2 regions of the Paenibacillus sp. FSL H7-0703 genome follow, and region 1 is predicted to be linked to the other one. Evidence: riboswitches for the same ligand, from Rfam matches in the RefSeq annotation. Region 1 holds a riboswitch; the other holds the start of a gene.
What was found. A riboswitch is a leader RNA that binds a small molecule or an ion and turns the genes downstream of it on or off. The one in region 1 is predicted to bind cyclic di-AMP.
Positions count from the first base shown of each region.

Region 2: it holds a riboswitch for cyclic di-AMP, as region 1 does, so the genes downstream of both, MHB46_RS14130 (G5 domain-containing protein) here and MHB46_RS07690 (hypothetical protein) in region 1, are expected to answer to the same signal.

Region 1 is NZ_JBBOPF010000001.1:1,810,520-1,814,421, forward strand. It holds gene kdpA (potassium-transporting ATPase subunit KdpA) at 1-1,249, opposite strand, end outside; gene MHB46_RS26215 (potassium-transporting ATPase subunit F) at 1,401-1,478, opposite strand; gene MHB46_RS07690 (hypothetical protein) at 1,662-2,057, opposite strand; cyclic di-AMP (ydaO/yuaA leader) riboswitch at 2,173-2,345, opposite strand; gene MHB46_RS07695 (glutathione peroxidase) at 2,812-3,297, shown strand; tRNA gene MHB46_RS07700 (tRNA-Leu) at 3,443-3,525, opposite strand; gene MHB46_RS07705 (urease accessory protein UreF) at 3,788-3,902, shown strand, end outside.
Region 2 is NZ_JBBOPF010000001.1:3,219,049-3,222,950, forward strand. It holds gene rsmA (16S rRNA (adenine(1518)-N(6)/adenine(1519)-N(6))-dimethyltransferase RsmA) at 1-65, opposite strand, end outside; gene rnmV (ribonuclease M5) at 73-618, opposite strand; gene MHB46_RS14130 (G5 domain-containing protein) at 765-1,913, opposite strand; cyclic di-AMP (ydaO/yuaA leader) riboswitch at 2,185-2,467, opposite strand; gene MHB46_RS14135 (TatD family hydrolase) at 2,669-3,439, opposite strand; gene MHB46_RS14140 (HD domain-containing protein) at 3,482-3,902, opposite strand, start outside.

The DNA of each region.
Region 1 (3,902 bases):
TCAGCTTCATTTCCTTGCCTTCAATTTTCCTTCCCATAAATTCCGGAGTTCTCCCGACCATCAGTCCGCATATAAACACACCCAGAATCGCATACATCAGCATATTCATCAGCCCGACACCCTTGCCGCCAAAAATGACGTTTAGCATCATTTCTCCCAAAGCAGCCATGCCACCCAGCGGGGTTAGTGTATCATGCATATTATTGACCGAACCTGTCGTTGCCGCTGTTGTGACCGCAGTGAATAAAGCCGATTGTCCAATGCCGAAACGAACCTCTTTCCCTTCCATGCTTCCCTGAGAAGCATCCACACCCAGTGTCTGGATTAACGGATTACCTGTCTTTTCAGACACGTACGTAATGGATAGAAAAATTAGAAACAATACCATCATGGAGCTAAAAATAATCCAGCCCTGCTTACGATTACGGGCAAACAATCCAAAGGTATACGGCAACGAAGCCGGCATTACCCACATTGCCAAAATTTCCAGCACGTTCGTCCAAGGACTTGGATTTTCAAAAGGATGCGCAGAGTTAGCTCCCGCATATCCGCCCCCGTTTGTCCCCAAATGCTTGATGGACTCCAGAGAAGCAATGGGTCCCATAGAAATTTGCTGTTGTGTTCCGCTCAGCGTCGTAAGATCCGCCGTAGGCTGAAGCGTCTGTGGTACCTTCAATCCAACCAGCACCAGCGTAAGCACAAAGGCCAGCGGCAGGAAAATTCTTATAATGGCTTTAATAAAATCTTGAAAGAAATTGCCCATCCCTTCACCGCGCCGCGTCAATCCCCTCATAAAAGCCGCAGCAACCGCAAAACCGGAAGCAGCCGAAGTGAACATCATCATCGTGACGAACGCCATCTGTGTCAGATACGTAAGCCCGCTTTCTCCGCTATAATGTTGGAGATTCGTATTCGTCATAAAGCTGATTACCGTATTAAAAGCTAGTGATGCTTCCATATTACTGTTTCCAGCCGGATTACCGGGAAGCATTCCCTGTAAACGCAACAGCAAGTAGCTGATTGCCACAAGCACGGCGTTCGTAGCAATGAAACTCATAACATACGTAGTCCAACGCATGCTCTCCACTTTCTTCAAGCCTACTACCTTATAAATCAGCTTTTCTGTTCTGCCAAAAATCCGATCCGTCCGATTGGGTTCATTCGAGAATACATGATACATATATGTACCCATTGGCTTTACCAAGAGCAGCAATATAACGATCACAATTCCAATTTGAAGCAGCTCCATCCTTTATTCCTCCTTCAAAATGCTCCTGCGTTTGGAACAACAGACCTGCTTCCAGAGCACCAATTGTGTGCACACGTTTGCGAAAACCTGCTACCTATGATGCTTTAATGTTCAGATCTGTTGTTCCCGCCCGCTCTATCCCTACCAGTGACTAGAACTTTTCAGGGTTCAGGAGTGCGTAGATTAAATACATAAACACAATAGCCGTAAGCCCGAGTATAACGATCATCCTCTTCGTCCTCCTTTAGAGGTCTGCGCATCACACCAGCGTACAAACAGCAGTATCACTCCATAACTCACAGCCATGACGAGCAGCATGTATATATCCATCATGTTTATACCCTCCGTATCGGTCTTCAGATCGCCATTCTTATTTCATCATAAAATCATAAAACAACTATGTTATAAGTGCTTATCCGTTCAGCAGAAAACCCACCTCTCCGTTCAATGTGTAGATCACATGGTCCGCTCCCAATCCCCGATAAATTCCTTGTGGATTACAGCCGTGTGTAATAACATAGATCGATTCCGATGTTAGTGGTCGACATATTTGTAGGAAACGGCAAGTCAGATTCAAGCTGTTCTCGAACAAATACACACTACCAATTTCTTTTTTTGGAAAATTCCATTTTCCCGCTTGCATGGTATTGATGCGGACAATGTGCTCCACACCCATTTTTTTGAGCTGTCGTTCCTCCTGGGCGCTATTCGTCAGAACTGCAAACGCCAATTTTTTGTAAATAAGCAATTTCACAAAACTTCTGCCCGCTTCATTCGGTGCAGTGACAATAATTAACCGACCTTCCATCAGTAGCTCCTCTCCCGGTATAAAAAGACAACAAAAAGAAGCCGAAGGAAAAAGGCTTTCCTCCGGCTTCTGACATATCCATGATAAAATAAACCATGGCTGCACACGGCGGTTTGTTGCCTCTCCCTGTACGCTTACGAGGTTAGCTGTCGGATTCGGACGTGAGAGTCGCCCTATTTCTGGCACTTGACCGGAAAATTCACCCCATGAGACACATGGCTTCCGAAGCCGTACAGTCTCGATTGGTTCCCCCGCTTTTGCAACTGCAAAATTCAGCGCTATAGACATTTCGTTGTTGCTTCATTCAAGTTAATTTGAAATTACGTCTTGAATCATACACCCGCGCATGGAAGACTGTAAAGCTCAACTGCAGGGTTATAAATCGGCCTTTAGAGCATAGAAGATTAATAATAACGCTTACAATGCAATTATGCTTCTCACAGCTCCTCCAATCTCTGTTTTTCATCCCTTTTTGAAAATGACAAGCATGTCAATATTGGCGTAGGGTAAAGCGTTTTTGGCCATTTTTTGTAAAAAGAGAAGAAAATACGCTATATGTACCAGCTAAACACCGATTGAACCCTCTTTTATAAGAAGAAACACCTTAATTCGCTTCATTTGCGGTGCGATTTACTGTTTTAAACAAAATACGATTTTACAGCGGCTAAAGGCTTGATACAGCTTTTCCAGACTTGCAACCTTGTTTTTAATTGCTTACAATTTAATTGTTGAATATTGAATAAGGAGAGATACTATGACCGTTTATGAATATGATGCGCAAACCCTGCAAGGGAAACAAATTCCGTTATCCACATATGAAGGGAACGTTCTGCTTATCGTGAACACTGCCAGCAAATGTGGGTTAACCCCCCAATACAAAGCGCTACAAGAGCTATATGACCAGTACCATGAACAGGGGCTCGAGATTTTGGGATTTCCCAGCAATCAGTTTGCCAAACAAGAGCCAGGTTCCAGCGAGGAGATTTCCGAGTTTTGCCAGATCAATTATGGGGTTACCTTTCCGATGTTCGCCAAAACAGATGTCAATGGCGATCAAGCACACCCCTTATTTCGCTACCTGACCCAAACAGCTCCGGGGGTGTTAGGGTCCAAAGCGATCAAATGGAATTTTACTAAATTCTTAATTACAAGAGAAGGTAACGTATTTAAGCGCTATGCACCGCAAACCACTCCAGATAAGCTGGCGGGAGATATAGAGAAGCTTTTGCAGCAAAACTGACATTCTTCATTATCACAGTTAATAAACGACCTGTTGCAACCGTGGCTTCCGTGGCTAAAGAATATAACGAAAAATGCTTAACAAAAAAAGCATCCCTTCACGTAAATCGTGTCAGGATGCTTTTTTAACTAGGTCTTGCATATAATGCGGTCGAGAGGACTCGAACCTCCACGGGCGTACGCCCACTACCCCCTCAAGATAGCGTGTCTGCCATTCCACCACGACCGCAAATCATAATGTAATGAGGCAACAGATTTATTATACTCTCTCATCAACTATTTGTAAACAAAAATATAATAATTATTTTATATGTTATTTTAACTAACATATATGAGCGATAAGAATATTTAATTTGACACAAAAGCTACTTAAATGTAAATATATATTACATATATTTCGAATATCTTTCGTCCCCCCAAGTAAAGAGTAAAATAACATAACATAAGGATTCACTTCGAGGAGGCGAACCGCCCTGCATAAAGGCAACCGCTTGCTGAACTATGCATTATTGTTGGACCCTTCCCTACCTGTTGGTGGCTTCACCCGTTTTAACGAACTGGAGAAACTATTCCGCAGCGGACATTTGAACAGTCTACAAGACCTGG
Region 2 (3,902 bases), 1.4 Mb from region 1:
AAACCGTGCCGTTGAATAATTTCCTTCGTACGCCGCGGTGTTGCTATATCTTGAATCCCTGTCATACGGACATCACAATCCTTCACTTTCAATTTGTGCCAGCGCCCCGGCAAATTCCTCGCGGCTGATCTGAAATACAGAGAGCCGTTTATGTAGCTGCTTTCCGTTACAATAACCAATACCCAGCACATTCCCTAAGGCCATACGGCGTGCAGCAGCATTGGGATGGGTGATGAGTCCAGCATCAATCAGGTCCGCCCACTCAATCAGCGGGTCGGCGCCTTCCACTGTCGTATGGACCCGTGCAAGAGCGTGTCTGATCGCTTCTGGTGAGGCATTCTCCACGCCAATATCTCCTTTACGCGTCGCTTCTGCCTCGGGTATAAAGGCCTGCTTGCAGCCGGGTACCTTGGAAGCGATAATCTTACGGATGCGCTCCCCTGCATGATCGGGATCGGTTAAAATGATGACCCCCCGCCGCTCCTGCGCCAATGCAATTTTACGCAGCGTCATTTTATTAATGGCGGAGCCGCCAGTTTCTATCGTATCCGCTTCAACAGCGCGGCGAATGGCCACCGTATCATCCCGGCCCTCTACCACGATCACTTCCTTGATCATTTGCGTTTCCCTCCACTGCTACACAGCAAGCTATATTTATCTTTCCCTGCTTTTGAAAACAAAATAAGAAGAGGATATCCTCTTCTTAGCATGGCATAACTATGTTGTTAATACTATCGCATTGCCCTCAACATACACAACCTGTTTTAGTTGATTTCAGGCTTTACCGGTCCGATAACATATACGGTTTTACCGTGCTTACGACCAAATTGGTTGGCTCGGCTCAAACTCTCATAATACACATCGATTTTGTGGCCTTTAATCGCGCCACCGGTATCCTCCGCACGACGGAAGCCCACCCCTTCGATATACACCCACCAGCCGATTGGAATTACACTCGGATCGACCGCGATGGTGCGTCCTTCCGTGACACGTGCGCCGGATGCAGTACGTGTACCGATACCTGGCTCCTGTGAGGAATACGCCGTCATGGAGACATTTTGTAAAACTTTGCTATATTTAAAATTTACGCCTGCTTTACGGACAGCACTGCCCGAACTAACCGTTGTTGCCTCAACCGCATCATTGGGACCGACGGAAGCAGCAAGAACGACCGGTTTTTTCTTCGTTCCTACCGCAATGACCTTATCCACACGGTTCTGTGCAACTTCCTTGTTAACCAGCTGTTTGGATACCAACTTTCCATCATGATATACCTTTTGAACGTGCTGGACGACCACACCCGATTTGCCGCTTTGAATGACCCGATTATCGCCTTTATAAAGACTCGGATCGGCCGTTTTGATGACCTGATAAGGCACCTGTTTTTTCTGTTCGACCTGCTGTTTCTTCACACGGACGATTTTTATGTCCATGTTAGACGAAACAGAGGCATCCAACGCAGGATAAACTTTATCCGTTGATGATAATTTATAGCCCGAGGTACGAATGGCACCTTCTACTGTATTTTCTGTTGTGTACAGCTTTTTCGTCTCATTGCCTGAAGATACTTTGACTTGATTGGCACGTTTAATGACTACGCGATCGCCATCCTGTATTGCTCCATTTAGCGGCATGGAAACTGTATCATGCGGCTGAAGTGAAATGGAATGCTCGCTCAGCAAATCTTGAAGCTTGGATTCCCGGGTTTCTACCGCAGACGCCTTGCCATCGATGACAAAAAAGACTTGTTTTTTAGATTGCGTGTACATCAGAATTGAAATCATAATCGTTAGCGCGATTAGAAAAATAGCAACCAAAGCAGCCTGGCGCACATTCTCTTGCTTCCAACGCAATACGTAAGACATGCTGGATGAGCGTGACTCATGGGTATCCTTTTTTTGGAAAATGCCCATTTCCTCCGTCCTCCTTACATAGCCCGCCGTCTGGAGTAAGACATAGTTGAGATTTGACGTGACTATAACAGATTTTCTACAAGACAAGCCCAAACTACGACTGTCCTGCACCATGTACCCGTCTTCGCGGCATGCTGTCCTCCCCTGTTTAACCACAGTATGATGACAGATTTTCTTTTATTCACAACAAAAAAAGCCAGAGAAAGAGACTAGAGAGCTCTTTCGTGGCTTCCGGCATGTGTGAATATGCGGGAAAACTCATGCACGAGATGGCTTCTCTCTTGTTACGCTTACGGGGTTAGCTGTCGGGTTCGGACGTAGAGAGTCGCCCTAGCTTGGGTCAACCGCTCATGGCGGTCGCCTTCACATTCACCCCAAAGACCCAGAAAGAAATCGAAATACGGCTCCTCCACCTGTTCAATCCCTACCGGGAAAAGAATTTAGGTCGAGCCGGCTGGCGGAAGAGACGTTCCCTTCTTGCACATACGCCGGACGTACTGTAAGCCATATCGGTTCCCCCGTTCCCTGTAAAAGGGACTCAGCGAGACTGGTTCATGAAATGACTTGTTGATGTTTACATTCAAACAACAATTCACTGAAAAGATGATATCCTGTTTCTATGCATGTTGTAAAGCAGGTTTCAAGTACATTTTTTAAAATATTCGGTTAAAATATTGTAATATTCTCGAGTTTCCTGCAACAAATTCATGATTAGCTTCGTCTATCTCTTTATTTTGATCGATTTCTTCACTTTTTCACTGAATGTCAAATCGTTCCAGGGCATTTCGGGTCGTTATTGACACTAATTCCTCCACTGTAATCCCTTTGATTTGGGCTGCAGCCTCTGCTACCAGTCTCACATGTGCAGACTCATTTCGCTTCCCACGAAACGGATGAGGCGTCAGATAGGGAGCATCAGTTTCAATGAGCAGACGGTCCAGCGGCACCTGTGCGAGCACCTCTTTTGGCTGCTTGGCATTTTTGAACGTTATTGGACCACCGAAGGAAAGGTGAAATCCCATATCCAGCACCATTTTGGCTGTCTCCCAGCTACCCGAAAAGGAGTGCATGACTCCACCAATCTCACTCGCTTTTTCCTCGCGCAAAATCTTAACAATATCTTCATGGGCATCCCGGTTATGAATAACAATGGGCATCTTGAGCTCACGAGCCAGACCAATTTGATTTCGAAACACCCGATGCTGCACATCCTTCGGTGATGTATCCCAATAATAATCCAGACCGATCTCTCCGATGGCTACAACCTTTTTATGACTGCATAACGATGCAATCCATTCTAGATCGCCCTCCTGCATTGTAATAGCATCCTGTGGGTGCCATCCAACTGCCGCATAAATAAAATCATACGTCTCGGCCAATTTCATGGTGGATGGAATGGTCTCACGATTAAATCCGATATTGATCATCCGCGTTACTCCTGATTCGACAGCACGTGCTATAACTTCTTCACGATCTTCGTCAAATTGTGGCGCATCCAAGTGAGTATGAGTGTCGAATAAATCCAAGGTTTACATCTCCTTTTTTTACTTACATTTCTATATAGTTGTCTATTCTTTGACAAAATAATTCCTTATTTCGGCAGGAAGCCTGTCTTTTACCGCGTTCAATTTATTCTGGGGAAAATACATATGATATTTCCCTCGGTGAATACCACTTATTGAGCGCACAATTTCCGAAACTTCGGATATTTCACTCACCTCGCCCTGACGTCCAAGCAGTAAAATCTGGTTGTCCGTCGAGCCACCCTGCCGAAACACATCATAAGGAAGATCTGTCGGAAAATCAATTTCAAAATCATATTCAGGGTGCAAACCAGCCTCTTTCAAAGCTTCTCGAATACTGTCAATGGTATCTGTATCCATATTTTCAATCTCTACATATTTATACAATCTACGGTCCATAAACCGGCTGCTCAAATCACTTAAAATCTCGTCCTTTTCTCGTTTCCACTGGCTAAATACGGTCTGG